One region of the Sphingomonas sp. 22176 genome, then DNA from elsewhere that is predicted to be linked to it. Evidence: riboswitches for the same ligand, from Rfam matches in the RefSeq annotation. Region 1 holds a riboswitch; each other region holds the start of a gene.

Evidence for each region. A riboswitch is a leader RNA that binds a small molecule or an ion and turns the genes downstream of it on or off. The one in region 1 is predicted to bind cobalamin.
Region 2: linked by a shared signal. The riboswitch ahead of ACTJKY_RS06340 (TonB-dependent receptor plug domain-containing protein) and the one ahead of cobT (nicotinate-nucleotide--dimethylbenzimidazole phosphoribosyltransferase) in region 1 are both predicted to bind cobalamin.
Region 3: linked by a shared signal. The riboswitch ahead of cobW (cobalamin biosynthesis protein CobW) and the one ahead of cobT (nicotinate-nucleotide--dimethylbenzimidazole phosphoribosyltransferase) in region 1 are both predicted to bind cobalamin.

Annotation. Positions count from the first base shown of each region.
Region 1 covers NZ_JBQEPL010000004.1:211,300-221,075, reverse strand. Annotated here, with positions in the region: gene ACTJKY_RS15630 (cobyric acid synthase) at 1-213, opposite strand, end outside; gene cbiB (adenosylcobinamide-phosphate synthase CbiB) at 201-1,133, opposite strand; gene ACTJKY_RS15620 (aminotransferase class I/II-fold pyridoxal phosphate-dependent enzyme) at 1,126-2,103, opposite strand; gene ACTJKY_RS15615 (adenosylcobinamide-GDP ribazoletransferase) at 2,100-2,822, opposite strand; gene ACTJKY_RS15610 (histidine phosphatase family protein) at 2,819-3,385, opposite strand; gene cobT (nicotinate-nucleotide--dimethylbenzimidazole phosphoribosyltransferase) at 3,382-4,398, opposite strand; cobalamin riboswitch at 4,552-4,750, opposite strand; gene ACTJKY_RS15600 (hypothetical protein) at 4,807-5,178, opposite strand; gene ACTJKY_RS15595 (response regulator transcription factor) at 5,412-6,122, shown strand; gene ACTJKY_RS15590 (ATP-binding protein) at 6,119-7,444, shown strand; gene ACTJKY_RS15585 (carbonic anhydrase) at 7,546-8,241, shown strand; gene ACTJKY_RS15580 (SulP family inorganic anion transporter) at 8,238-9,749, shown strand.
Region 2 covers NZ_JBQEPL010000001.1:1,319,568-1,329,343, reverse strand. Annotated here, with positions in the region: gene ACTJKY_RS06360 (bactofilin family protein) at 1-255, shown strand, start outside; gene ACTJKY_RS06355 (DUF4142 domain-containing protein) at 274-888, opposite strand; gene ACTJKY_RS06350 (hypothetical protein) at 1,169-1,336, shown strand; gene ACTJKY_RS06345 (bestrophin family protein) at 1,374-2,261, shown strand; cobalamin riboswitch at 2,299-2,497, shown strand; gene ACTJKY_RS06340 (TonB-dependent receptor plug domain-containing protein) at 2,598-4,448, shown strand; gene ACTJKY_RS06335 (ABC transporter substrate-binding protein) at 4,445-5,272, shown strand; gene ACTJKY_RS06330 (low affinity iron permease family protein) at 5,279-5,680, opposite strand; gene ACTJKY_RS06325 (cupin domain-containing protein) at 6,119-6,547, opposite strand; gene ACTJKY_RS06320 (glycine zipper 2TM domain-containing protein) at 6,648-7,034, shown strand; gene ACTJKY_RS06315 (glycosyltransferase) at 7,077-8,255, shown strand; gene ACTJKY_RS06310 (hypothetical protein) at 8,305-8,457, shown strand; gene ACTJKY_RS06305 (hypothetical protein) at 8,536-9,075, shown strand; gene ACTJKY_RS06300 (TMEM175 family protein) at 9,118-9,753, shown strand.
Region 3 covers NZ_JBQEPL010000003.1:457,036-466,811, reverse strand. Annotated here, with positions in the region: gene ACTJKY_RS14115 (DUF5690 family protein) at 1-1,241, shown strand, start outside; cobalamin riboswitch at 1,231-1,448, shown strand; gene ACTJKY_RS14110 (HoxN/HupN/NixA family nickel/cobalt transporter) at 1,637-2,644, shown strand; cobalamin riboswitch at 2,670-2,888, shown strand; gene cobW (cobalamin biosynthesis protein CobW) at 3,074-4,111, shown strand; gene cobN (cobaltochelatase subunit CobN) at 4,124-7,402, shown strand; gene ACTJKY_RS14095 (cobalamin biosynthesis protein CobG) at 7,399-8,523, shown strand; gene ACTJKY_RS14090 (precorrin-8X methylmutase) at 8,523-9,152, shown strand; gene cobI (precorrin-2 C(20)-methyltransferase) at 9,149-9,776, shown strand, end outside.

The DNA.
Region 1 (9,776 bases):
GGTATGCGGCGCCACCCGGCAGGCGAGTGCCTGCAGCGCCTGGGCGCGGCCGATCTCGCCGCCATCCTCGGTCACCGCGGCGTTGTTCGACATGTTCTGCGGCTTGAACGGGCGGACGCGGAGGCCGCGGTTGCTCAGCGCGCGGCACAGGCCGGCGACCAGCACCGATTTGCCGACGTCCGACCCAGTACCCTGCAGCATCAGCGCAGCCATGCGATCCCTCCGGCGACGATCCATAGCAGCCCGCAGGCGCGGATATAGAGGGCGAGCGCGCGGCGGATGTCATGCGCGGTCGCCTCGGTGCGGCCGTCTCCGATCCACGGCTTGTCGGCCACCACGCCGTCATAGGCGATCGGTCCCGCCAGCCGCAGGTCGAGCGCACCGGCCATCGCCGCTTCGGGCCAGCCGGCATTGGGCGAGGCATGCTTGCGGGCATCGCGCCACAAGGTCAGCCAGCCGCGTCCGCCTGCGATGCAGAGGATTGCGCCCGATAGCCGCGCAGGCACTAGGTTGAGCAGATCGTCGGTACGCGCTGCCGCCCAGCCGAAAGCACGCCAGCGCGGCTCGCGGTGACCAATCAGGCTGTCGGCGGTGTTGATGGCCTTGTACGCCCACAAGCCCGGCACGCCAGCGACAAGCAGCCAAAAGAGCGGCGCGACGATGCCGTCGCAGAAGCTTTCGGCAAGGCTTTCGATCGCGGCACGCGCGACACCGGGAGCATCGAGCCGCGCGGTGTCGCGCCCGACGATGTAGCCGACCGCGATGCGGGCTGCGGTTAAGTCGCCGCGGGCGAGCGCTGCAGCTACCGGCCGAACGTGGACATAGAGGCTGTGCTGGGCGAGGCCCGGAAAGGCCGCGACGACGAGTACCAGCCAGCCGAAGGAGGAATGCGCCGCCACGGATTCTATTGCGAGGCCGGCAACGATCGCGACCAGGAGGAGAAGGAATACCGTCGCGATACCGAGCAGGCGGCGGCGCCGTTCGGGGGCCTCGGGCCGGTTCCAGCGGTGCTCACAGGCAGCGATCAGCCGCGCGAAGCCGCCGACCGGGTGGCCGATCCGCGCGTAGAGCCAAGCCGGCCAGCCGACCGCCGCTTCCAGCGCCAGCGCAGTGAGCGCGACCGGCTCAGCCATGGCGGAGCGCCCGGTCGACACGGTACAGCGACGCCGCGTCGGACGGCACGCCGAAGCGCAGCCAGTGCGGCGCATAGTCGAACGGCCGAACGAGGATGTGTGCTCGGGCCAATTGCTCGAAGAGTGCCGCGGCGTTGGGGTGAGACACCAGTCGGAACAGCGGCGACTTCCCCTCCGGGCGCAAGCCATGCGCATCGAGCAGGCGGTCGAAGGCCGCCGCTCGGTCTGCAAGCGAGGTCCGCGCCGCGTCGATCCACGCCAGGTCGCGATAGGCGCGGGTGCCGATCGCCAAGGCCGAGGCGTCGATCGGCCAGTCGCCGAGCAGTGCGCGGTAGCGGGCGAGGATGGGGCGGGGCGCCAGGACGAAGCCGAGCCGCAGCCCGGCCAGCCCGAAGAATTTGCCGAACGAGCGGAAGACGATCAGCCTGCGCGTGTCGTCGACGAGCGGTGCGATGCTTGCCTCGGGGTGCGCATCGGCAAAGGCTTCGTCGACGACCAGCCAGCCACCTGCGGCGGTGCGCTCTTCCAGCATCCCCTCCAGGGGCGCTCGGTCGCGCAGCGTGCCGCAGGGGTTGTTCGGGTTGGCGAGGAGCAGCGCCGCGTCGCCGGGCACCGGCGTGTCGGCGGCGAGCGGCACGCTATCGGGGAACGCTGCACCATGCGTGCGGTAGCCCGGCACATGATGGCAGGCGCGCCCGCCCAGCAGCGGGCCCAGCAGCCGCAGCCCCATTTCGCTCCCGGGAAGCCCGCAGACATGTTCGGGCGCAACACCGAAATGGGCTGCTGCCGCAGCCTCGAGATCGGCCAGCAGCGACGGATCCGGCAAAGGGCCCAGGTCGATATCCAGATCGGCAGGCACCGGCCACGGCATCGGGTTGATCCCGGTGGAAAGATCGAGCCACGGCCCGTCGCCGTACCGCGCGCGGGCGGCCGCGAGGTTGCCGCCATGGTGGAGCAGCGGGTCGCTCATCCCAGATGCGGCGCGATCACCAGTGCCAACAGCAGGCCGGTCTCGACCAGCTCGATGCCCGCGCCATGTCCGTCGCCCGAGATGCCGCCGAGGAGGCGCTGCACCCGCCAGCCCCAAGCGGCGATCAGCACCGGTGCTGCAAGCAGGGCGGGCGCGGCGAGCGCGGCGGCGAAGGCCAGCAGCACCAGCCATACGATCAGGTCTGCCGGGCGCACGGCGCTGCGGAAGCGGCTGGCCAGCCCGTCGTGCAGCGGCGGCAGCCAGCGGGTCCACACCAGCGGGCCAAAGCGGGCGGCGGCGGGCACGAACAGGATGGTCCACCAGCCGGCGCTCGCCAGCAGTGCGTGGAGCAGCACCAGCTTGGCGACCAGTTGCAGCCCGATCGCGACCACGCCGAAGCTGCCGACATGCGGGTCGGCCAGCACCTCGCGCAACCGCTCGCGCCCCTTGTGCAGCGCGCCGCTCGCATCGGCGAGGTCCGCAAGCCCATCGAGGTGCAGCGCGCCGCTGACGCCGACCCACGCCGCCAGCCCGAACAATGCGCCCGTCCAGGGATCGAGCAAATTGCCCAGCCACAGGCCGATCAGCAGCACCAGCCCGACGACTAGCCCGGCTGCGGGGAACCAGCGCATCGAGCGGACGAAGGTAGCGCCGTCGGCCCTGATGGCAGGCAGCGGCAGGCGCGTCAGGAACTGGAGGGCGAGAACGAATTCTTTCATGTCACAAGTCCGATGATCTGGCCGACGCGCGGGGTGCCGGGCCAGACGCGCAGGCTCAGCAGCGCGGCATGGGGCAAAGCGATGTTCCAGAGTTGGGGAAAGTCGAGGGCGCACAGGGTGGCGAGCGCCGCGCGCATCGCGCCGCCATGGGTGACGACCAGGGTCGGGCGATTGATCGTGCCAAGCGCATCGCTGACGCGCGCGACGAGCGCCGACCAGGCTTCGCCGTCTGGGGGTGCATGATGGGCTGGGTCGGACTGGAACGCGGCGAGCGCCTCGGCGTCGATCGTATCGAAGGAAAGTCCTTCCCACGCGCCGAAATCGAGTTCGCGCCAGCGGGCGTCTTCGCAGGCTTCGAGGGACATCACGGCGGCAATCTGTCGGGCGGGCACCGAACTACGGGTGCGATCCGAGTGCACCACCGCTGCTACCGCCAGCCCCGCGGCACGCGACACGCACGCCTGCACCCCCGCGGCGAGCGGCTGCGCGTCGGTGCGGCCGATCAGCCGGCCCTCGGCATCGGTGATGCCGTGGCGGAGCAGGTGGAGCAAGATACCGCTCATGCGCCGTCGGCAACGCCCGCTTCGGCGAAGGTCGCCATGCTGTTATGCGCCGCCAGTGCCGAGCGCAGCACCGCCGCCGCGACCGCCGCACCGCTGCCTTCGCCCAGCCGCATGTCGAGCCGCAGCAGCGGCTCCAGCCCCAGCCGCGCGAGCAGCCGCGCATGGCCCGGCTCGGCCGAGCAATGGCCGGCGATGCAATGGTCGAGAATGGCGGGCGCCGCGGCGGCCAAAGGCGCGAGCGACGCGCAGCAGATGAAGCCGTCGAGCAGCACCGGTACGCCCGCATGGCGCGCGGCGAGTGCCGCCCCCGCGATCGCCGCCAACTCGCGCCCGCCCAGCCGCCGCAGCGTCTCGAACGGAGTGTGCGGCGCCTCGGCATGGACCTCGATCGCCCGGGCGATCACCGCACCCTTGCGGCCGACGCCGTGCGCGTCGAGCCCGGTGCCGGGACCGGTCCAGTCGGCCGGCGTGCCCCCGAAGCTGCGCAGGCACAAAGCTGCCGCCGCGGTCGAGTTGGCGATGCCCATCTCGCCCAGCAGCAGCAGATCGGTGTCGGGCGTCACCACCGCGGCACCTTGCTGGAGCGCGGACAGGCACTCGGCCTCGTCCATCGCCGGGCCGGTGGTGAAGTCGCGGGTGGGGCGGTCGAGCTCGAGCGCGACCACGTCCAGCCGCATCCCGATTGCGCCGGTCAGCGCGTTGATCGCCGCTCCGCCCGCCGCGAAATTGGCGACCATCTGCGCGGTCACTTCTGCGGGGAAGGCGCTGACGCCCTGCGCGGCGACCCCGTGGTTGCCGGCGAAGATCACCGCGCGCGCGGCGTCCATCGACGGGCGTTCGCGGCCCTGCCAGCCGGCGAGGAAGATGGCGAGGTCCTCCAACCGCCCCAGCGAGCCCGGCGGCTTGGTGAGCTGCTGCTGGCGTTCCAGCGCGGCATCTGCGACGAGCGCGTCCGCATCGGGTAGCGAGACAAGCGCGCGGTCAAAGGCGGCGACGCTCGAAAGATCGATCATGCCGCGCCTGCGCCGCTGCGGAGGGAAGAAAGGATGTGCACGTTGGTCGTCCCGTTCCAGCAATGACAATCGACCGGCCGCACGAACGTGCGCCGGCTTATTCTCGTCGCTCGAACGGAGGATTCCGCGCCGCGGCCGCACCCTGGACCAGGCGTGAGCGACCCCGTGCCGGCAGGTCTCCTGGCTTGCGGGTCACCGCGGTTCGGGCGCCTTCTCGGGATCACTCCCAATGGCCATTGCCCGCCCGCTCGCCGCATACAGTTGCAGGGGCAGCTGCGGCCTTGGGCGCCGAGGCGCCCGCACCGCATTCCCTTCTCGCCCGCAAGCGGGCACCGGCATGGGTTCGAAGGTAGAACCTTCGTGGACCCTCTAGCCGCGCAATCGGCGAGATGCCAGCGCCGCGGACGCTTATTGGTAGAGCTGGGCGGTGCGCGGCAGCAGCTGGTCGATGCGCACGATCAGGTCGAACAGCGGCTGGATCGCGTCGGCGCCTTCGCCCAGTTCCTGCACGGCGCGCAGCCGATAGGTGGCGGCGACGACCGCGCGGGTGGTGCCGGCGAGATCGGGCGCGCGGGCGATCACGGCTTCGCTGCGGTTCACGCGAACCAGCAGCCAGGCCAGCTTGTGCGCGGCGTCGATCAGCTGGATCCGCTCGGCGGTGAGGAAGGCCCAGCTTCCGGTCGCCTCGATCACGGCCGCCGAAAGGCCGTCGAGCGCGGCGAGAAGGTGGCGCGGCCCGAACGCCGAATCATCCGGTGCCGGGGACAGGTCTTGGCTCATGGTGTCGAGCTGGAGGACTGCCAGGGTGCCGCGATTCGCTCGGGTGCGACCGGGTAGGACGGAACGATGGAGGCGCGGCATCTGCATGATAATTTCCCCACGATACGGGACCTTGTATCGCTGTCGAAACGCGCCGCCCGTGACTCCCGTCACGCTGCGATGCGGCGGGGCGCCGTTGACCCTCCGGGTCGCCGTCCCTAGGTTTCTGCGCGATGTATGCAGGTGAACCCCCACTGAGCCTTCCCACGATCGTGCTGGTCGAGGACGATCCCCAGCTGCGCACGCTGACCGCCCGCGCGCTCCAGGAAAACGGTTATACGGTACGGCCCGCCTCCTCCGCGCCGGAGATGTGGCTGGCGCTGGAGCAGGGGCCGGTGGATCTGGTGCTGCTCGACGTGATGTTGCCCGGCACCAGCGGCATCGATCTGTGCCGTGCCATCCGCCAGAAGAGCTCGGTGCCGATCATCTTCATCTCGGCCAAGGGCAGCGAGACCGATCGCGTCGTCGGGCTCGAACTCGGCGCCGATGACTATCTGCCCAAGCCGTTCGGCACGCGTGAGCTGGTCGCGCGGGTGCGTGCGGTGCTCCGTCGGGGCGCGGGCGAGCGCGACACCGCAGAGCGGCCCAAGGGCGAGATCCAGTTCGACGGCTGGACGGTCAATCTGCCGCGGCGCGAGCTGCTCTCGCCGACTGGTGCGGTGGTCGACCTGACCGGTGCCGAGTTCGACTTGCTGGTCACCCTGTGCGACCATTCGGGCCGCGTGATCTCGCGCGAAAGGCTGATCGAATTGTCGCGCACGCGGCTTGGGGACAGCTCGGATCGCAGCATCGACGTGCTGGTCAGCCGGCTGCGGCGCAAGCTTTCCGATGCCGGCCACCAGGCACCGATCGTGACGGTGCGCGGCATCGGCTATACGCTCAACGTACCCGTGACGCGCAGTTGAGGGCGTTTCTCAAGCGTCCCTCCGGGCTGATCGGGCAGGTCTTCGCGATCCTGCTGCTGACCATCCTGATCGAATTCGCCGTATCGACCATGCTCTACGAGCGCGCCAGCCAGTTCGCGGTGCGGGACGACGAAGCGCGGCGGCTCGCCGAGCATCTGGTAATCGCGCGCAAGCTGCTGGCCGAGCAGCCCCCCGTGCGGCGGGAGAAGCTGGCGCTCGAATTCACCACCTCGCGCTACGAAGTGCGCTGGATGCCGCAGCTGCCCAACGGACTGCGTGAACAGCCCGATCTCGACCGACTTTACGAGCAGGTGGTGCTGTGGGAGCCGACGCTCGCCTCCGACGGCCTGCGGCTGCGGCTCACCTCGCAGGGCAGCAAGGCGCTGATCGTCGGTGCGGTGCCGATGCCCGACGGCAGCTGGATGTATTTCCGCACACGTGAGCACGTCCATGCCGCCGACCTTGGCCTGTCGCGCATATTGCTGGCGCTGGCACCGGCGCTGGCGCTGATCCTGATCAGCGGCATCCTGCTAAGGCGGATGCTGCTGCCGATGCGGCGGCTGGCGATGGCGGCCGATCGCTTCGGCACCGGCACCGTCCTCGAAGTCGAGGAGGCGGGGCCCAAGGAACTGCGCCGCGTAATCAGCGCGTTCAACCGGATGCAGGAGCGTATCCAGCGGCTGATCGCCGATCGCACCCAGGCGCTCGCCGCCGTCGGTCATGACATGCGCACGCCTCTGGCCCGGCTGCGGCTGCGCGCCGATGCGATCGCCGATCGGGACGTGCACGCGGCGGTCGAGACCGACATTACCGAGATGGAGGCGATGATTTCGTCGCTGCTCGCGTTCCTCGGCGGCGAAGGTGACAAGGAGACGCCCGCGCGCGTCGACCTTGCGGTACTGTGCGCGACGATCGCCGACGACAATGCCGATCACGGCCGCGACGTCGACTATGACGGGCCGGACCATTTCGAGCATGTCGTGCGCCCGCTGATGCTGAAGCGCGCGCTCAACAACCTCGTCGACAATGCGGTCCATTATGCCGGCCAGTGCTGCATCCGCCTGGTACCGGCCGAGGGCGCGGTGGCGATCCGCGTGGAGGACAAGGGCCCCGGCATCCCCGAGGAGGATCTCCAGCGCGTGATGCAGCCTTTCGTTCGGCTCGATGCGGCGCGGTCCCGCGACACCGTCGGCTTTGGACTCGGCCTGTCGATCGTCGCGCGCGCGGCGGAGGCAGAGGGCGGCAGCTTCCGCCTCGCCAATCGCGAAGGCGGAGGGCTTTGCGCCGAAATCCTCCTGCCGCGCGGAGGTCCAACGGCTTAGCAACGTTTTCTTACGAACGCGCCGCGATGCAGCAAATGGCGGCCAGTAGCTTGCATTCTTGAAGAGATGCCCGCGCCGCGGGTCTGTTACAGGAGCAAGCCGTGAACGAAGTGATCGGACGCGTCGTCGATTTCGAGAAGCAGGTCTTCCCGAACCAGCACGCCCTCTATTCCAAGCTCGCCACCCACGGGCAGAGCCCGAAGGCGCTGATGATCTCCTGCGCCGACTCGCGTGTCGTGCCGGAGCAGATCATCCAAGCGAACCCGGGCGACCTGTTCGTATGCCGCAACGCCGGCAACATCGTGCCGCCCTTCGCCACCCAGAATGGCGGCGTGTCCTCGACCGTGGAATATGCGGTCGCGGCGCTCGGCGTGCGCGACATCATCGTCTGCGGCCATTCGGACTGCGGCGCGATGAAGGCCCTGATGAACCCCGAAATGCTGGAAGGCATGCCGAACGTCACCGCATGGCTGCGCCACAGCCATGCCGCCAAGTGTGTCGTCGACGGCGGCTATGACAATCTGAAAGGCGCCGATGCGGTCCGCACCGCCGCGCTGGAGAATGTCGTGGTCCAGCTCGCCCATCTGCGCACGCACCCGTCGGTCGCGGCCGGTATCGCGCGCGGCGAGATCGCGCTGCACGGCTGGTTCGTCGATATCAGCGCCGGCATGGTGCTCGGGCTCGACGGCGAAGGCGGCCGCTTCGTGCCGATCCGTGAGGATCGCCCGATGCCGGTGGCGCTGCCGGCCGGCCAGCGGCTGGCGCGTGACATCGCCTATGCGGAGGCCGCTGAATGAGCACGGTCGCGGAAGCACCGAAGCCCAGGAGCTTCGTGCGCGACTTCACGGCGTCCATCGTCGTGTTCCTCGTGGCGATGCCGCTCTGCATGGGCATCGCCATCGCCTCGGGCGTCCCACCTGAAAAAGGCCTGGTCACCGGCATCATCGGTGGCCTGGTCGTCGGCTTCCTCGCCGGTTCGCCGCTCCAGGTGAGCGGACCGGCGGCGGGCCTTGCCGTTATCGTGTTCGAGCTGGTGCGCGAGCAGGGCCTGTCCGCGCTCGGGCCGATCCTGATCCTCGCCGGCGCCATCCAGGTGGTCGCGGGCGTGCTGCGCGTCGGCGGCTGGTTCCGCGCAATCTCGCCGGCCGTGGTGCACGGCATGCTGGCCGGCATCGGCATCCTGATCGTCGTCGGCCAGTATCACGTGCTGTTCGACGCCAAGCCGCTGTCGAGCGGCCTTGCCAACGTCGCGGCCATGCCGGGGCGCCTGCTCGGCCTTTCGACCGATCTCGCCGCCGCGGAAATGGCGCTGGGGCTGGGCCTGCTGACGATCGTGACGATGCTCGGCTGGGACAAGTTCAAGCCCGCCGCGGTCAAGCTCGTTCCCGGTGCGCTGGTCGGCGTGGTCGCCGCGACCCTGGTGGCGTTCAGCTTCGGCTTCGACGTGACGCGCGTCAGCGTGCCCTCGAACATCGTCTCGGCGATCGCGCTGCCGGAGAACGGCTTCTTCGCCAAGTGGATGGACCCGAGTGTGATCACCGCCGCGATCGCGCTCGCCTTCATCGCCAGCGCCGAGACGCTGCTCTCGGCCGCTGCGGTCGACCGCATGCACGACGGTGTGCGTACCAACTACAACAAGGAACTGCGCGCGCAGGGCATCGGCAACCTGCTGTGCGGCGTCGCCGGCGCGCTGCCGATGACGGGCGTGATCGTCCGCAGCTCGGCCAACGTCCAGGCCGGTGCGCAGACGCGACTGTCGGCGATCCTGCACGGCGCCTGGATTCTCGGGTTCGTCGCGCTGCTGCCCTGGCTGCTGCGCGAGATCCCGATGGCGGCGCTGGGTGCGGTGCTGGTTGTGACGGGTGCCAAGCTGGTCAACCTCAAGCATGTCCGCCACCTGCTCGCGCATTACGGCGTGCTGCCGGCGGCGATCTGGGCAGTGACCTGCGCGCTCGTCGTGACCCAGGACCTGCTGACCGGCGTGCTGGTGGGTATCGCGCTGTCGCTGCTCGAACTGGTGCCGAACCTCCGTCGCCTCGGCCTCAAGGTCGACCAGCAGGAGGAAGCGGGCGAACACCGGATCGCGCTGGCGGGTTCGGCGACCTTCATCACGCTGCCCAAGCTTTCGGACCAGCTGGAGTCGGTGCCCGGCGGCAAGTCGGTGCTGCTCGACGTGTCGCGGCTAGACGCGGTCGATCACAGCTGCGCCGAGCTGCTCAAGGACTGGCTGCAGCGCCGCCGTGCGGGCGGATCGCCGGTCGACGTGCAGGGGGCCAGCGGCAAGACCGCGGTTCTCGCCGGCTAAGAAGAGGCACACCCCGAAGAACTGGGG
Region 2 (9,776 bases), on a different contig from region 1:
GTGCAGGGTGCCGAAAGCCAAATTTTCGGCCGAGTCGAAGCCGAGGACGCCCGCCTCGCCGGATCGGTCGAGGGATCGGTGCGCGCCCGCCAGCTCACCATCGAACGCACCGCGCGGATCACCGGCGACGTCGAGTACGAGACGATCATGGTCGAACAGGGCGGCCATATCGACGGCCGGCTCAAGCATATCGGCGGCGCGACCGCCACGGTCGCGCCGCCGGTGCTGATCAAGGCGAGCGAGGAAGCGGCCTGAGGCCCCTTCCCCCGCCGCTCACATGCCCTTGATCATGTCGTAGTGCTTGGAGATCACGGGCGCCGCATCCTTCGCAAAGTCGCGCAGCTGCGCCACGTCGCCGGCGTTGGCATAGGCCTGCACCGCGGCGAGCGCCTTCTGGTGCGCCGCGACCTGCTGGCTCTTGTACGCCGTGTCGAACTGGGAGCCGGTCGCCGATTCGAGCGTCTTCAGATTGGCCTGCTGCTCGTCGGTCATCGCTGGCGCAGGGGTAATCGCCGGGCTGGCCTTGCCTGCCGCCGCCTTCAGCATCGCGGTGGACTTGGTGTGATCCTCCACCATCTGCTTGCCGAAGCTCTTCAGGTCGCTGGCCGTCGCCTTCTGCTGCGCGAGCTTGCCGGCGGCGATCTCATAGGCGTCGCTCGCCGCGACCGTGTTGGCGAAGTCCTGGCCGGTCATCGGCGCCGCGGCCATGGCGTTGCCGTCCATGCCGTTCATTGCGCCCATATTGTCGCCCATCGTCTCGCCGGCGGGAACATTGGTAACGGTGTCGCCGCTGTTCATGGCGTCGGTGCCGCCATTGCTGTTGCCGCCGCAGGCAGCGAGCGCGAAAATCGGAGCGGCGCTAAGGATCAACAGGTGCTTCTTCATCATACAGACCTCCTGGGTTTCCGGGACCGAACGCCCCGCCCCCGGCCGCGTTCCGAAACTAGCGCCTTATGTATTTGAGTTGGCATCATAAGTTAGAAATCTCCGCCCCAGTGGCTCTGCAGCTTCGGCAATTCGTCGATGAATTGGTGCAGCGCAGCGCGATTGGTGCGGTGCGCAAACTTACGTTACCTTTGATCCATTTGCCGGTTAAATTCGCACCTTAGGTGGGGAACCTCACTGCAAGAGGACTTCCACGATGCACCAGGATGAACGAACCCGCCGCATGGAACGCCTGCGAAGCTCGATCGCGCTGCTGCTGTTCGGGCTCGGCACGCTGGCCTTCCTGATCGCGATCGACCGCCCCGAATGGTTCCACCTGCGCCCGGCGAGCGGCACCGCCGCGGCGATGTCGCACGCATCGAGCCCAGCGCCCGACCGGAACGACGGCTGACCGGACCTACAATCGTTTTCGCGCGTAGAGTCCGCCCATGATCGTCACCACCGCCCCGCGCGCCAAGCAGGTCCTTCGCGAAATCTGGGCGCCGCTGGCGCTGCTGTTCCTCTGGGACGTGATCGTCACCATCATCTATTACGTCCTGCCGTTCCGCGCGCCCTCGCTGCCGCTGACGCTGTTCGGATCGGTGCTGGCGCTGTTCCTCGGCTTCCGCTCCAACTCGGCCTATCAGCGCTGGTGGGAAGGCCGCGGGCTATGGGGGCTGATGATCAACGCCAGCCGCAACCTGGCGCGGATGGCGCGCAACTATCTGCCCGAAGGCGAGGCGGTCGACCTCAAGCGCACCATCGTGCTGCGCCAGATCGCCTATGTGAACGCGCTGCGCTGCCAGCTGCGCCGCCAGTCGGCGGACCAGGAAGTGCTGCGTTTCCTCTCCAGGGGCGAAGCGGATTTCGCGCTGGCCCGCACCAATATCCCCAACGGCATCGTCGACGGCACCGGCCGGCGGATCGAGATTGCGCGTTCGAAGGGCTGGATCACGTCGATGCAGCAGCATTCGATGGAAAGCGTGCTGATCGACATCGCCAATGCCCAGGGCGGCATGGAGCGGCTGAAGAACACGCCGCTGCCGATGCAATTCCGCTTCGTGCCGACCGCCTTCACCCACATCTTCTGCGTGCTGCTGCCGATCGGGCTGGTCGAGACGCTGGGGGTGGCGACGCCGCTGGGGTCGACCATCGCCGGGCTGATGTTCCTGGCGGTGCTCGCGATCGGCGACGATCTGGTCGATCCGTTCGCCAACACCGTGCACGATCTGCCGCTGAACGCGATGTGCCGCACGATCGAGATCGACCTGCTGCAATCGATCGGCGACCCTGCCCCCGAACCCGCCACGCCCGACAAGGCGGGCGTATTGTGGTGATTTCGCGACGGGTTGCCGCCCTGCCCCGCTTGCCGCTACAGGCAGCGGCGTAACGGGTGTCCTCCCGCCGATGGGGGGATGAAAAGGGAAGTCGGTGCAAAGTCCGGCGCTGCCCCCGCAACTGTAGCCGGTGAGCCGGCGCGCCAATCTGCCACTGGAGCCGCATTGCTTCCGGGAAGGCGGCGCGCCTGCGACGACCCGGAAGCCAGGAGACCTGCCCGTTACGGTCGATTCCTTCACGCGGGCGGGGTGCACCGGGTGATCGGGGCTGAAATCCCCGTGTGAGCGACACCAAACCATGCGGGAGCAGCCTGCTCCCCCATCCGGGTGTCTGATATGCAGTTCTTCAAGCTTTCCCTGTTCGCCACCGCCGCGCTCGCGCCGCTGGCCGCCCATGCCGATCCCGACGACGACCGCATCGTCGTCGTGGCGAGCGGCGTCGCCCAGCGCGCCGATACGGTCGGGCGCTCGATCACCACCATCGACCGCGAGGAGATCGAGCAGCGCCAGACCGTCGCGCTCTCCGACCTGCTCGCCACCACGCCCGGCGTCACCGTCGTCCGCAATGGCGGGCTCGGCACCGCGACCGCGCTCAGCATCCGCGGCGCGCAGAGCGACCAGACGCTGGTGCTGATCGACGGCATTCGCGTCGGCGATCCCTCCGCGACCGGTGGCGCCTACAATTTCGCCAGCCTGCTCGCCGGATCGGTCGAGCGCGTCGAGGTGCTGCGCGGGCCCAATTCGGTGATCTGGGGCAGCCAGGCGATCGGCGGGGTGGTCGACGTCACCACGCTGCAGGGCGAACAGGGCCTGCATGTCCGCGCCAATGCCGAGGGCGGGTCGTTCGGCACGTTCAACGGCAATGCCGCCATCGCCGGCGGCAACGACCGGGTGACCGCAGGGCTGACCGCGGGCTATCTCGCCACCGACGGCATTTCCGCCGCCGCCAACGGGAAGGAGGCCGACGGCTATCGCCAGCTCGGCGCGACCGGCAATGTCGAGGTGCAGCTGGCCCCCGGCCTCGCGCTCGACCTGCGCGGCTATTATGCCGACAGCAAGGTCGATCTCGACGGCTATGCCCCGCCGACCTACGAATTCGGCGATACGGGCGACTATGCCAAGACCCAGGAGATCTACGGCTATGCCGGGCTGAAGAACGACGCGTTCGGCGGCAGGCTGCACAACCGGCTGGGCTTCACCCTCTCCGACATCCACCGCGACGGCTATAACGAGGATTCCTCGATCGCGTACCGCTATCGCGGCCGCGCCGAGCGCTACACCTATCAGGGCGACGCGACGCTGGCCGAGCAGCTCCGCCTGGTGTTCGGCGCCGAGCATGAGCAGAGCCGCATCCGCTATGACGAGGGCTTCGGCAGCGCCGGACGCTACTCGGTGGGCATCACCAGCGTCTACGGCCAAGCGATCGTCACGCCGATCGAACCGGTGACGCTGACCGGCGGCGTCCGCCACGACAAGCACGACACGTTCGGCGGCCACTGGACGTGGAACGGCGATCTCGCCGTGCGCGCCACCGCGACCACGGTGCTGCACGCCAGCTTCGGCGAGGGCTTCAAGGCACCGACGCTCTACCAGCTCTACAGCGCCTATGGCGATCGCAACCTGCGGCCGGAGACGGCGCGGAGCTACGAGGCCGGGGTGCGCCAGACGCTGGCGGGCGGCAAGGTCGCGCTGGGTGCCACCTGGTTCCACCGCGATTCGGACAACCAGATCGACTACAATTTCGACACCTCGACCTATTACAACCTCAACAAGACGCGGGCGGAGGGCGTGGAGCTCGAGGCGCTGCTCCAGCCGGTGCAGGCGCTGACGGTGCGGGCGAATGTCACCCATGTCTTCTCGGAAAACCGCAGCACCGGGTACATCGGCAACGACCTGCCGCGCCGCCCGCGCGACACCGCCAATGTCTCGGCCGACTATCGCTTCCCCTTCGGGCTGGCGATCGGCGGCACGGTGACGATGGTGGGCGACAGCTTCAACGATGTCGGCAACCTGACCCCGATCGACGGCTATGCGCTGGCGAGCGTGCGCGCCGAGATGCCGGTGACGAAGCTGCTTTCGGTCTATGGCCGCGTCGATAATATCGGCGACGTGCGCTACCAGCAGATCACCGGCTACGGCACCTATGGCCGCGCTGCCTTTGGCGGCGTGCGGGTGCGCTTCCAGTGAGGTTCGGCGCCGCGCTGCTTGCCTGCCTGTGGCTCGCAGGCTGCGCGGCGCCGCCTTCCGTCGGCGGCGGGGGCATCGTCTCGATGAACCCGTGTGCCGACGCGACGCTGCTGGAACTGGTGCCGCCGTCGCGCATCGCTGCGATCAGCCACTACTCGCAGCGCGCGGACTCGACTTCGATCCCGCTCAACGTCGCCCGCCGCTTCCGCGGCAACAACGGCACGGCGGAGGAAGTGATCGGCCTGCGGCCCGATCTGGTGATCGCCAGCAGCTTCACCGCCCCCGCAACCCGCGAGGCCTTTTCCCGTGCGGGACTGAAGGTGCTGTACCTCGGCATCCCGCCTTCGATCGCCGAGAGCAAGGCGCAGGTGAGCGAACTCGCCGCCGCCGTGGGTGCACCCGCCAGGGGCGCCGCGCTCAACGCCCGGATCGACACCGCCGTCGCGGGTGCCCGCTGGACCGGGCCCAAGGCCCCCGCCCTGCTGTGGATCGGCGGCAACCTCGTCACCGGCGGCCAGACGCTGCTCGACGACCTGATGACCACCGCTGGTTTCTCGAACCAGGCCGCGCATTATGGCCTCACCCATACCGGCCATCTGCCGATGGAGCGGGTGATCGCCGATCCGCCGCGGGTGATGCTCGCCCCGGAGGAAGTCGGCCATGACAGCGATTCGCGCGCCGCGATGCTGCGCACGCGCGCCGTTGCCGAGACCGGGCTCAAGGTCACCCAGGCGCAGTTCTCGCGAAGCCTGGTCAATTGCGGTGGCCCGGTGATCCCCGCCGCGCTCGCCCGGCTCGCCGAGATCCGCAAGCAGGTCCGTTGAGCGGGCTCAGCGCCGCGAGATCACCTTCTCGATCGATTCGTGCCGTGCCGGATCAGCCTCGCCGAACTCGCGCTCCAGCCGGTCGCGGATGTCGAGCAATTGCCGTTCGCTGAGATGCTCGATGCCGATGAACTCGTTGCGCGCCTCGGCGATCGCGCGGATCACTTCGTCCAGCTTGGCCTGCAGCGCGGCGGCGTCGCGGTTCTGGGCGTTCTGGATCAGGAACACCATCAGGAAGGTGACGATGGTGGTGCCGGTGTTGATCACCAGCTGCCAGGTGTCCGACCAGTGGAACACCGGCCCGCTAAAGCCCCAGACCACGATGACCAGAAAGGCGAAGGCGAAGGCCGGCGGGCGGCCTGCCCATCCTGCGACGCTCTGCGCGAACCGTTCGAAAATGCGTCCCAAGCCGATGCTCCCATCCGTAGCTGCGTCGCTATGCGCGTGCCCCGGGCACTTGCCAATCGGGGCCATACGGCAGTGGGATAGGGCCAGGCGCTAAAGGGGGGCCGGCGTCGCCGCCAGCCCCCCATGTCGCCGGCCGGTCGGGTGGTGCGCCGAAGCGCATCGCCTGGCCCGTCGGCGGCCTGCGGCGAACGCCCCGGCAGGGGGACGATCACCGGATCGGCACGCGAACCGCCACCGGGAGGGGCGATCGTCGCGCACCTGCCGGGTCGGGCGGTTTCCTTGCGGCACCAGCACCGACACCAGCCTGCAAGATACTGACGTTGCTTCGGTTTCCCTCGGCGCCACCAGCCTTCCTACAGGTCGGAGGGTCTCACCCGCAGCGAGTCGGACCAAGCGGCAACGCCTGTTGATACTGTGGATAACGGGGATAACCCGCGCTCAGGCCCCTGGCAGCGCCCAGCCCGGCGCGGCGAGCTCGAACCCGGCAAAGTCGAAGCCCGGCACCACCACGCAGCTCACCAGACCCCAGCCGTGGGGCGCCTCGGTCGCCTGCCAGCGGCCGGCGGGCACCCGCGCCTGCGGCACTTGGCCCGCCAGCACGTCGCCGCCGAGCAGGACCCGTTCGATCGCCCCGTCCGGTCCCTCGATCCGCAGCTCGAGCGGCGATCCGGCGTGCCACAGCCACAGCTCATCGGCATCGACCCGGTGCCAGTGCGAACGCTGCCCCGCTTCCAGCAGGAACAGGATGCCCGTCCCGGGCGAGCGCGCTTCCCCCTCGCCGGCGGCCCGCCACGTCTCGCGGTACCAGCCGCCCTCGGGGTGCGCCGCCAGCCCCAGCTTCTCGATGATCGCCCGCGCCTCGTCCACCTGCCTGCCTCCTGCCTGAACGCCGCGTAGTATTGAGTTCATGCAACCGGGATTAAACCCGACACGTTCACTTCATCAACAACAACTCGGGGAGTAACCCATGCGTACCCTATTGCTTTCGCTCAGCGCCGCGGCGCTCGCCCTTCCTGCCGCAGTCGTGCTGCCCGCCACCCAAGCCGAGGCCAAGGCGTCGATCGGCCAGGACCGTTACTATCGCGACCATGACGATCGCCGCTATCGCGACGACCGCCGCTACCGCGACGACAACCGCCGCTACGCCTATCGCGAGTGGCGCGGCCGCGACGGCCGCCGCTATTGCCGCAAGCCTGACGGCACCACCGGAACCGTGGTCGGCGCGGTCGGCGGCGCGCTGCTTGGTCGCACCATCGACACCGATGGTGACCGCATGACGGGTACCCTGCTCGGCGGCGTCGCCGGCGCACTGGCCGGCCGCGCGATCGAAAAGGGCGGCAGCAACTGCCGCTGATGCGCTGAAGCATTAACCCCGGGGTGCTAGGCATCCCGGGGCATGCTTCGCGTCCTGATCCTCTCCACCCTCTTCCCGGACGCAGCGCGCCCGAATTTCGGCATCTTCGTGGAGCGCCAGAGCCGGGCGCTCGCGGCGCGCGACGGGGTGGAGATACGGGTCGTCTCCCCGCGCGGGCTGCCGCCCTTCCCGCTTGATCACCACCCGCGCTATGCCGCGCTCGCCGATCAGCCTACGCGCGAGGATTGGAACGGCCTCACCGTCCATCGCCCGCGCTTTCTGAACCTTCCCGGCACCGGCGGTCGCTTCCACGCCGCGATGCTTGCCCGCGCGCTCCGCCCGATGCTGGCCGAGTTGCACCGCGACTTTCCCTTCGACGTGATCAACGCCGAGTTCTTCTTCCCCGACGGCCCCGCTGCCGTCGCGCTGGGGAAGACCTTCGGCGTGCCGGTCTCAATCAAGGCGCGCGGCTCCGACATCCACCAATGGACCCGCCGTCCCGCCATCGCCCGGCAGATCGTGCGCGCGGGGCAGGCGGCGGACGGGCTGCTCTCCGTCTCGCTGGCGCTGCGCGACGACATGATCGCGCTCGGCATGCCGGCCGAGCGCACCGACTGCATCGTCACCGGCGTCGACCTCGCCCGCTTCGCCCCGCGCGACCGGGCCGCTGCCAAGCAGGCGCTCGGGATTACGGGACCGCTGGTCGCCTCGGTCGGCGCGCTGATCCCGCTCAAGGGTCATGATTTGCTGATCGAGGCGGTCGCCCGTTTGCCCGGCGTGCACCTCGCCATTGCCGGACAGGGGCCGGAGGCCGAGCGGCTCCAGGCGCAGATCGCCGCGCTGGGCTGCGCGGATCGCATCCGGCTGTGTGGCCCTCTCCCCCCGGACGAGATCGCCGCGCTGCTCGCCGCCGCCGATGTGATGGCGCTCGCCTCCGCCTCCGAAGGGCTCGCCAATGCCTGGCTGGAGGCGCTGGCGAGCGGCACGCCGATCGTGATCCCCGATGTGGGCGGCGCGCGCCAGGTGGTGACCGGGCCCAGCGCCGGCCGCATCGTCGATCGCACCCCTATCGCGCTTGCCGCCGGGATCGCCGAACTGCTCGCCGCGCCCCCGGCCCCCGAAGACGTTCGCCGCATCGCCGCGCCCTTCACCTGGGAGGCCAATAGCGAACGATTGCACCTGCACCTCGAACGGCTCGTCGCTCGGCATCGCGGAACCTGAACGTATCTGCAGGGGTTCGTAGCTGTCGGGGAAACGCAAGGAGCCCGTGATGCAGAAGCCCAAGCCCTATCGATCGCCGCGCCGCCGCCACTCCCATGCCGCACTGCCGCCGCGCCGCCTGCGTCGCGTCGCCTCCGCGCCGGTCGATACCGATTTCGACATCGTCTTCGAATGGGAAGGCGACGGCCCCACCCACCATTGAGCTCGCCCGCCGCCAAACGTTGACAGCGCGAATCGCTTGGCGGAAGCTGGGGGCTTCACCCAGAGAGGGAGGTGCGGCATGGCCGGCAAGAAAGAGAAGAAGGCAAAGAAGGACGACAAGAAGACCTCGTTCCTGCCCAAGGTGATCGACGGCATCAAGCTGCCCAAGGAAGCCCGCCGCCAGCTTACCGCGCTCGCCAAGCACCCGGTCATCGCCGATCTGCTCGCCTCCGGCCTGGTTGCGCTCGCCCAGCGGATCAAGGGCGACAGCGCCAAGGCCGAAGCCACGCCCGCGCCCGAACCCACGCCTGCACCGGCAGCCACCGAAGCCGCGGCGCCCCCCGCAAAGCCGACCGTAAAGCGGATCCGCAAGCCGGCCGCCACCACCGCCGCGCCCGCCGAGGCCGCGCCCGCCGCCAAGCCCGCGCCGGTACGCCGCGCCCGCAAGCCCGCCACCGCCAAGCCGGTCGCCGCCGCAGACACGACCGCAGCACCCGCCGCCACCGAAACCCCGGCCGCCAAGCCCGCCAAGGCACCGCCGCCGCGCCGCACCCGCAAGAAGGCCGATACCGCGACCAAGCCGCGCACCCGCCGCACGCCGCCCAAGACGGAGAGCTGATCGCCTGCTATCCTGCCCCTCGGGGTAACAGGGGAATAGGGCATGCCGACCACGCACGCGCCCGAGACGCATGGGCCCGGCCATGCGATCGAGCGCCTGATCTTCTTTTCGGACGCGGTGTTCGCCATCGCGATCACGCTGCTGATCATCGAGATCCATGTACCGCACGTGCATCCGCCCTATACGGATGCGGCGTTCCTGCGCGCGCTGGCACCGCTGGGCGTGGAGTTTCTCAGCTTCTTCGTGTCGTTCTTCGTGATCGGCGCCTTCTGGGCCGGGCATCACCGCGCCTTCGATTGCGCGCGCCACTGGTCGCCCAGGTTGATCCTGCCCAATCTCTGCATGCTGAGCACGGTGGCGGCGATGCCGTTCTTCACCGCCTTCTCGTCCGAATATTACGGGTACCGGGTACCTTCGGCGCTCTACGCCTTCTGGATGATGCTGATCGCGCTCGCCAATATCTGGGTGCAGCGGCTGGCGACCTCCCCGCCGGTGGTCGGCGAGCGCGTGTCCAAGGCGCATTGCCGGGTGATCCGCCAGCGCGGGATTGCGACGCTGCTCGGAACGATCTCCGCCTTCGCGATGGCGCTGATCTTTCCGTTCGCCGCGCAGATGACGCTGGCGACCATTCCCTTGTGGCGGCTGCTGCTCCAGCGGATCGCGCCACCCAAGGCATAAACGGCAGATACGGAAACGGGCCC
Region 3 (9,776 bases), on a different contig from region 1:
CGTTCAGCGCCTATTTCGCGATGTATGCCTTCCGCAAGCCGTTCGCGGTGGCGACCTATGCCGATGTGGCGGGCTGGCACTTCGCCATCGACTACAAGACGGCGCTGCTGATCGCGCAGGTGATCGGCTATGCGCTGTCCAAGCTGATCGGCGTCGGCGTCATCTCCGAAGCCGGGCGGCAGGGACGGGCGCGAATGATCCTCGGGCTGATCGGCGCGTCGTGGGTCGCGCTGGTGCTGTTCGCCCTGATCCCGGCGCCGTGGAACGTCGCCTGCCTGTTCTTCAACGGCCTGCCGCTGGGGCTGATCTGGGGGCTGGTGTTCAGCTATGTCGAGGGGCGCCGCGTCTCCGAGCTGCTCGGTGCGATGCTGTGCGCAAGCTTCATCCTGTCCTCGGGCGTGGTCAAGTCGGTGGCGGTGCTGCTGATGGCGGCCGGTGTCGCGGAGCAGTGGATGCCGGCAGCGACCGGCCTGGTTTTCGTGCCAGTGCTGCTGGTCGCGCTGTGGCAACTGGAGCGCATGCCGCCGCCGGACGCCTGCGACGAGGCCGAGCGCACCGCCCGTGTGCCGATGCAGGCCGCCGATCGCGCCGCTTTCCTGCGCGCACACGGTGCGACGCTGGTGATGCTGGCGATCGGCTATGTGCTGCTCACGTCCTTGCGCGACGTGCGCGACAATTTCGCGCGCGAGCTGTGGACCGCGCTCGGCTATGGCGGCGAGGCGGCAATATTCTCGGCGAGCGAGCTGCCGATCGCGCTGCTCACGCTGGCCGCGCTCGCGCTGCTGATGCTGATCCGCGACAATCTGCGCGCACTACTGGCGATGCACGGGCTGATCCTGCTCGGGGCTCTGTGCCTGGGTGGGTCGACGCTCGCCTTTCAGGCGGGACTGCTCGCGCCGCTGCCATGGATGACGGTGGCGGGGGCAGGCCTGTACCTCGCCTACACGCCGTTCAACGCGATGCTGTTCGATCGCATGATCGCCACGATCGGCACGGCCGCCAATGCCGGGTTCCTGATCTATATCGCCGATGCCTCGGGCTATGTCGGCAGCGTGGCGCTGCTGCTCGTCCATGCCCTCGGCGCCCCGGAAGTGCGCTGGCTGCCCTTCTTCATCACCTGCTGCTATGCTGCCTCGCTTGCGGTTGGTGGGTTGACCCTCGTCTCCGCACTGCATTTCCTGCGGGCGGGCGCGGAGGGGCGGTTGCTCCACGTCGCGGCTTCCCGTACGACGAGCGTCTGATCACGCCGGTGCCTCGAAAGGGGCTTAATCGGGAATGCGGTGCGGGGGCTTGCTCCCAAATCCGCGGCTGTCCCTGCAACTGTGAGCGGATAGCGCGATGCACTGGCCTCAACCTGAGGGGCAGCCACTGGGCCAGCACGGCCTGGGAAGGCGTGCAGCGTGCCGTGACCCGCGAGCCAGGAGACCTGCCGGCGTCCGGTCGCTCTTGCCTTGGCCCAGGGGATGGCCGCGGCACGGTGTACTCCGTCTGAGCGACGCACGAGCGGCTGGGGCCGTTCGCGGTTGCGTGGCTCGGTCGCGGAGGCGTCCGGCCGAGGTGCGCAGCCGGCCGCTCGCGGTGGCCCCGGCCAAGTCGCACGACGCCGCCGGAGTGCCGCATCTTGTCCGTTCTCGCCTTGCGTACGCGCGTGGCCCTGCTGTTCGCAGGGCTGATCGCGGCCAATCTCGCCGCCTGGGGTTGGGCCTTCGCCCTGTTCCATGCCCAGCCGTTGATGCTCGGCACCGCATTGCTCGCCTGGGGCCTGGGGCTGCGCCACGCGGTCGACGCAGACCACATTGCAGCGATCGACAACGTCACCCGTAAGCTGATGAACGACGGTCAGCGCCCGATCGCCACCGGCCTGTGGTTCGCGATCGGCCATTCGGGGATCATCGCCATCGCCTCGGCCGGGATCGCGCTAGCCACCGGCGCTCTGGCGGGGATGGGAGCATTCAAGGAGCTGGGCGGGGTGATCGCCACCGCCGTCTCGGCGCTGTTCCTGTTCGCGATTGCCGGCATGAACCTGATCATCCTGCGCGCGGTGTGGAAGACCTTTGCCCATGTTCGCGCGGGCGGCGCCTATGTCGAGGACGATCTCAACCTGCTGCTCGCGTCGCGCGGGCCGCTGTCCAAGCTGTTCGGGCCGATGTTCCGGCTGGTGCGCCACAGCTGGCACATGGCGCCGCTCGGCTTCCTGTTCGGGCTGGGGTTCGACACCGCGACCGAGGTGGCGATCCTCGGCATGTCGGCGGGGCAGGCGGCGCATGGCGTGTCGCTCGGCACGCTGCTGGTGCTGCCGGCGCTGTTCGCGGCGGGGATGGCGCTGGTCGACACGCTGGATGGGGTGGTGATGCTCGGCGCCTATCAATGGGCGTTCGTCAAGCCGATCCGCAAGCTCTACTACAACGTCACCATCACGCTGATCTCGGCGCTGGTCGCGATCGTGATCGGGGGCATCGAGACGCTGGCGCTGATCGGCGACAAGATGGGCTGGACCGGCGGCGCCTTCGGCCTAGCCGCCGATCTCGGCGCGCATTTCAACGGCCTTGGCTTTGCGATCATCGGCCTGTTCGTCGGCTGCTGGCTGATCAGCTTCGCCATCTATCGCTGGCAGAGGCTGGACGAGATCGAGGTGCGCGTCTAGAGCCCTTGGTCGAAGGCTTTGCAGCCTTCGCAAAGATCGCGCCGGTGCCCCGGACATGGGGCTTAATCGGGAATGCGGTGCGGGGAGCTTTCCCCAAATCCGCGGCTGTCCCTGCAACTGTGAGCGGATAGCGCGATGCACTGGCCTCCAGGGAGAGGCAGCCACTGGGCCGTTAAGGCCTGGGAAGGCGTGCAGCGTGCCGTGACCCGCAAGCCAGGAGACCTGCCGGCGCAACGGTCGCTCTTGCCTTGGTCCAGGGGATGGCCGCGGCACGGTCTTGCTTCCGTTCGAGCGACGAAGCTGTGCGGCTGGGGCTGCACGGTCGCGTGGTGCCGGGCGATCGTCGCGCCCGCCCGTCGTCGCGCGCCGGCTGGACGTTGGTTCCGGCAAGTCCCTCCGCGTGTTCGCTCGGCGCGGGGGAAGACATGCATGACCGACCTGGCCAAGGTCCCCGTTACCATCGTCACCGGCTTTCTCGGCGCCGGCAAGACGACGCTGATCCGCCATCTGATCCAGAACGCCGAGGGGCGTCGGCTGGCGGTGGTCGTCAACGAATTCGGCACGCTCGGCGTCGACGGCGAGATCCTCAAATCCTGCGCGATCCCCGACTGCCCGGCGGAGAATATCGTCGAGCTGGCCAATGGCTGCATCTGCTGCACCGTCGCCGACGATTTCATCCCCACGGTCGAGCGCCTGCTCGCGCTTGAGCCGCGCCCCGACCACATCCTGATCGAAACCTCCGGCCTCGCGCTGCCCAAGCCGCTGCTCAAGGCGTTCGACTGGCCGGCGATCCGCAGCCGCATCACGGTGGACGGGGTGCTGGCACTCGCCGATGCCGAGGCGGTCGCCGAGGGTCGGTTCGCGCCCGACCTGGTGGCGCTGGAAGCGCAGCGCGCCGCCGACCCGGGCATCGACCATGAGACGCCGCTTGCCGAAGTGTTCGAGGACCAGCTCGCCTGCGCCGACATGGTGCTGCTGACCAAGGTCGATCTGGCCGGCCCGGAGGGCGTCGCAGCCGCCCGTGCGGTGATCGCGGCGGAGGCGCCTCGGTCGGTGCCGGTGGTCGAGATCCGCGAGGGCGCGATCGATCCGCGTGTTATCCTGGGCCTGGGTGCCGCGGCCGAGGACGACCTCGCCGCACGCCCCTCGCACCATGACGGCACCGACGACCACGAGCATGAGGATTTCGACAGCACCGTCGTCACCTTCGGCGAGATCGCCGATCCGGCGGAGCTGGTCGCGCGCATCGAACGGCTGGCACGCGAGCACAAGGTGCTGCGGGTGAAGGGCTATGCGGCGGTGACCGGCAAGCCGATGCGGCTGCTGGTTCAGGCCGTCGGCAGCCGCGTGCGCCATCAATATGACCGTCTCTGGCGTCAGGGCGAGCCGCGCGGCACGGCCCTCGTTGCCATCGCCGAGCACGACCATATCGACCCGGCAGCGTTCCGCGCGGTACTGGCCGGCTGAGGCAGAGGGGCGATGCACGTCCTGTTCCGCGAAACGCACGGGCTGGAGGAGAACGCCTCGCCCCAGGACCTCGGGCAGGCGCCCGCGGACCTGGTGGTGCTGTCCTTTTCCGACAGCGACCTCGGCGCATTCGCGGCGGCATGGCGTGCGGGCGAGGGCGCGCTGCCGTCGCTGCGGCTGGCGAACCTCGCGGCGCTGATGCACCCGCTCTCGGTCGATACCTATGTCGAGCGGACGCTGACGGGTGCCAAGGCGATCCTGATCCGGCTGATCGGCGGCATGCCCTATTGGAGCTATGGCCTCCAGCAGGTGGAGGCGCTGGCGCGGGAGCGGGGCATCGCGCTTGCGGTGCTACCGGCCGACGGGCGGCCGGACGAACGGCTGGATGCCGCATCGACGGTGCCGATGGCAGTGCTGCGCGAGCTTGCGCGGCTATGCGACGCGGGCGGCGCCGACGCGGCAGGGGCGGCGCTGGTGGTGCTGGCCGAGGCGGCGGGGCTGCAATCGGCCGCGCGCGCGCCCTACACCCCGTTGCCGGCTTTCGGCTTCTGGCATCCTGAGCTCGGCGCCTTCCGCCCCGCCGACCGCCAGGCCCGCGAGAGCGCGCCGCCCGTCCCCGAAACATGTCCGTGGCGACGGGCGGACAAGCCGCTGGTGCTGATCGTCTTCTACCGTTCCTATCTCGCGGCTTGCGACGTCGATCCGTTCGAGGCGCTGCACGCGGCGTTTGCGGCCAAGGGTTTCGGCACGCTCTCGATCTTCGTCCCCTCGCTCAAGGCGCCTGAGGCGCGCGCGTTCGTCGAGACTTGGGTGCGCGATCTCGCGCCAGCCGCGATCGTCAACGCCACCGCATTCTCCGCCCGGGACGAGCACGGCCGCTCGCCGCTCGATGCCGCCGGCGTGCCGGTGTTCCAGCTCGCGCTCGCCACCGCCTCGCGTGCAGTGTGGGCGGGGGCCGATCGCGGCCTGTCCCCGGCCGATCTGGCGATGCACGTCGTGCTGCCGGAAGTCGACGGGCGCATCTTTGCCGGGGTGGTCAGCTTCAAGAAGGCCGAGGCGCGCGACCCAGAACTCGGCTTCGCCCGAACCGTCCACCGCGCCGATCCCGACCGCGTGACGGCGATCGTCGACCGCGTCGCGGGCTGGATCGCGCTCGCCGCCGGGCCCGCCGCCGACCGTAGCATCGCGCTGCTGCTCTCCACCTATCCGGGCAAGACCTATCAGCTCGCCCATGCCGTGGGCCTCGACGCGCTGGCCTCTGCCGAAGCCATCGCCGCCGATCTGGGGGAGACGATCGAGGGGCTCGCGGGCCGCCTGCAGGCGGAGACGCTGCACTGGCCGATCGCGGACTATGCGCAGGCGCTCGCCCGGCTGCCGGAAGCGTTGCGCATCGCTCTCCACGACGCTTGGGGCGAACCCGAGGCCGATCCTGCTGCGAGCGACGGTGCGCTCCACTTCCCGGCGACCCGCGCCGGCAGGCTGCTGATCGCGCTCCAGCCCGAACGCGGCGATCCGGCGACGCGCGAGGATAGCTATCACGATGTCGGCCGGGTGCCGCGGCATGGCTATGTCGCCTTCTACCTGTGGCTGAAGGCGCAGGGCATCGACGCCCTTGTTCATATCGGCGCGCATGGCACGCTGGAATGGCTGCCCGGCAAGGCGGTGGCGCTATCCGACGCCTGCTGGCCCGAGGCGCTCACCGGCGGGATGCCGATCCTCTACCCCTTCATCGTCAACGATCCCGGCGAAGCGGCGCAGGCCAAGCGGCGCACCGGCGCCGTCACCATCGGCCATTTGCCGCCCGCATTGAAGACGGCGGGGACGGGCGCCGGTCTCGGCCGCATCGAGGCGCTGCTGGACGAATTTTCGAACGCCGTCGGCCTCGACCCCGCACGGCGTGATCGCCTCCAGACCGCGATCCGCGACGAAGCCCGCGCCGTGGGGCTCGAAGCGGAACTGGGGCTCGACGGCGCCGCTAGCAGTGCCGAGGCGATTACCCGCATCGACCGGTTCGTCTGCGACGTGAAGGAAGGCCAGTTCGGCGACGGATTGCATGTGTTCGGCCGCGGGACGTGTGGGTCCGAGGAGCGCGCAGGACTGCTTGCGGGCCTGGCCGGCCAGCGAGTGGCAGCGGGTCCGTCGGGCTCGCCCTTCCGCGGCCGCACCGACGTGCTGCCGACCGGGCGCAATCTCTACACGATCGACCCGCGCGCCGTGCCCAGCCGCGCCGCGCATGCGCAGGGCATCGTTCTCGCCGACGAGCTGATCCGCCGCCACCTCCAGGATCATGGCGACTATCCTAAGGGCCTCGTAGTCGACCTATGGGGCTCGGCGACGATGCGCACCGCCGGCGAAGAATTCGCGATGGCGCTGCATCTACTCGGCGCTGCGCCGGTGTGGGACACGGCGTCGGAACGGGTGACGGGCGTCGAGATCCTGCCGCTCGCGCTGCTCGATCGGCCGCGGATCGACGTGACCCTGCGCGTCTCCGGCCTGTTCCGCGACGCCTTTCCCGCGCTGCCGCAGCTGTTCGGCCAGGCGGTCCGCGCGCTGGCGGCACGCGACGAGCCGCCCGAATGGAACCCGTTCGCCGGCAAGGATGCCGGCGCGCGCGTCTATGGTCCGCGTCCGGGCAGCTATGGGCTGGGCATGGGCGATGCGGCGGAGACCTATACGGAGGACGCGCGGCGCACGGCGGGCGAGGCATGGCTTGCCGCATCCGACCACACGTTCGATGGGAAAGAGGCGTTGGCCGATCCCGCGGGGCTACGCGCGAGAGTCGCCGCCGCGGACGCGTTCGTGCACTTGCAGGATCTGACCGAGACTGATCTGCTGCTCGCAGCCGATTATGCCGCACACGAAGCCGGGTTCGCCGCGGCCAAGGCGCTCAGCGGGGGGTCGGCTGCGCTCTACCATCTCGACGCGCGCGATCCCGAACGACCGGTCGCGCGGCCGCTTACCGAGGAGATCGCCCGCATCGTCCGATCGCGCGCGGCAAACCCTGGCTGGATCGCCGGCATGTGCCGCCACGGCTTCCGCGGCGCGGCCGAGATCGCGGCGACGCTCGACCATCTCGGCGCCTTCGCGCATCTGGCCGGCGCGGTGCCGCCGCAGCTCTTCGACCTGTATCATGACGCCACGCTCGGCGACGCCGAGTTGCGCGACTTCCTGGCCCGCGAGAACCCGGCGGCACTGGCGGCGATGGAGGCGCGGTTCGCGGCGCTGCACGCTGCCGGGCTGTGGCAGACCCGCCGCAACTCGATCCTGTCGGACCTTGGAGGGGCGGCATGAGTGGCTCCCAGGTCCGCGGCTGGTGTCCCGATGCCTGGCGGCCCATGGCGGCGGGGGACGGTCTGCTGGTGCGCGTGAAGCCGCGGCTCGCGCGGCTGACGCGGGCGCAGCTGCTGGGCCTGTGCGAAGTGGCGCTGGCGCATGGCAACGGCCTGATCGACCTGACCAGCCGCGGCAACCTGCAGATACGCGGAGTCACCGAAGCGGGATGGCGGACGCTGGTCGAGCGACTGATCGCGCTGGACCTTGTCGATGCCGATCCTGAAGCGGAGAAGCGCCGCAACGTGCTGGTCGCACCCGATTGGCAGGCGGGCGACGACACGCATCGCATTGCGGTCGATCTTCTCGCTGCACTCGATGCAGTGCCGGTCTTGCCGGGCAAGATGGGATTCGTGGTCGACGCGGGCCCTCGGCCGCTGCTCTCCGATGCCCCGGGCGATTTCCGCATCGAGCGCGACGGCGCGGGGGGCCTGATCCTTCGCGCAGACGGACGCACGAACGGCGCGTTCGTGGCCGTAGGCGATGAAGCCGCCGCGCTCGTTCGGCTGGCGCATTGGTTTGTCGAGACCGGCGGTGCCGCATCGGGTCGCATGGTGCGCCACGCCGCACCGCTACCGAGCTGGGCAGCCGAGCACATTGCCCCCGCCGCGCCGGTCGGACCGATCGCGCCGGGCCGGCACCCGCTGGGTACCGCGCTGGCAGTGCCGTTCGGGCAACTGGACGCCGCGGCGCTGGCGGGTGCGGCGGTCGGGGCAGTCACCGGCATCCGGATAACGCCCTGGCGCACCATCCTGGCCGAAGGTGTCGGGCTGCAGGCAACCGGCCTGATTGGCGATCCCGCCGATCCGCTGCTGCGTGCCGATGCCTGTGTCGGCGCGCCGGCCTGTCCGCAGGCCAGTGTCGAGACCCGGACGCTGGCGCGCGCGCTCGCGCCGCTGGTCCCCGGACGGCTCCACGTTTCGGGCTGCGCGAAGGGCTGCGCGCGGGCGCAGGCCGCCGAGGTGGTCGTGACAGGGCGCGACGGCCGGTACGACCTCGCCTTCGATGCCCGCGCCGGGGCGCCACCCAGCCACAGGGGCCTCACCCCCGACACGCTGCTTGCTCTTTTCGGAACCGATTGATGCCGCATTGCTACGAAACCGATGGCGCCGCCATCTACCGCCAGTCGTTCGCGACCATCCGCGCCGAAGCCGATCTCGCCCGCTTCTCGCCCGAGGAGGAGCCGGTCGCGGTGCGGATGATCCACGCCGCCGGCATGGTCGGGCTGGCGCCGCACCTCCGCTTTTCGCCCGGCTTCGCCCAAGCGGCGCGGGCGGCGCTGGCGGCAGGCGCGCCGATCCTGTGCGATGCGCGGATGGTGTCCGAAGGAATCACGCGCGGGCGACTTCCTGCCGACAACCGCGTGCTTTGCACGCTGCACGACCCGCAGGTGCCCACGCTCGCGAAGGAAATGGCGAACACCCGTTCTGCCGCAGCCCTGGAGCTGTGGCGACCGCAGCTTGCCGGGGCGGTGGTGGCGATCGGTAATGCGCCGACCGCGCTGTTCCACCTGTTGAACATGCTGGAGGATCCGCACTGTCCGCGTCCCGCCGCGATCATCGGTTGCCCCGTGGGGTTCGTCGGCGCGGTGGAGTCGAAGGCGGCGCTCTGGGCCGCGCCGCCGGCCCCCTGTTGCATCGTCGAGGGGCGGCTGGGCGGCAGCGCGATCACCGTCGCAGCGGTCAACGCACTGGCGAGCCGCGCCGAATGAGCCTGGGGACGATCCACGGCGTCGGCCTCGGCCCCGGCGCGCCCGACCTGCTGAGCGTTCGCGCCGACAGATTGGTGCGTGGTGCGCGCCATGTCGCCTACTTCCGCAAGGCGGGGCGGCCCGGCCAAGCGCGACGGATCGCCGGCGGCATGCTCCGCCCCGACGCGATCGAGCTGCCGATGGAATATCCGGTGACGACCGAAATCCCGGTCGCTGACCCACGCTACAATGCCTGTCTGTCCGCCTTTTACGCCGAATGCACCGAGCGACTGCTGGCGCTGTCCCGCGCCGGCGAGGACGTGGTGGTGCTGTGCGAGGGCGACCCCTTCTTCTACGGTTCGTTCATGCACCTCCATTCCCGGCTGTCGGGGCAGGTGCCGGTGGCGGTGGTGCCGGGCATTACCGGCATGGCGGGGGCATGGAACGCGACCGGTCAGCCGATCACCTGGGGCGACGACGTGCTGACGATCGCGATGGCGACGCTGCCCGAAGAGGAACTCGTCCACCGCATCCGCGACACCGATGCGCTGGTGGTGATGAAGATCGGGCGCAACCTCGCCAAGCTCCGAGGGGCGGTGGCGGCGGCGGGGCGTGAGGCCGAGGCCTGGCTGGTCGAGCACGCCG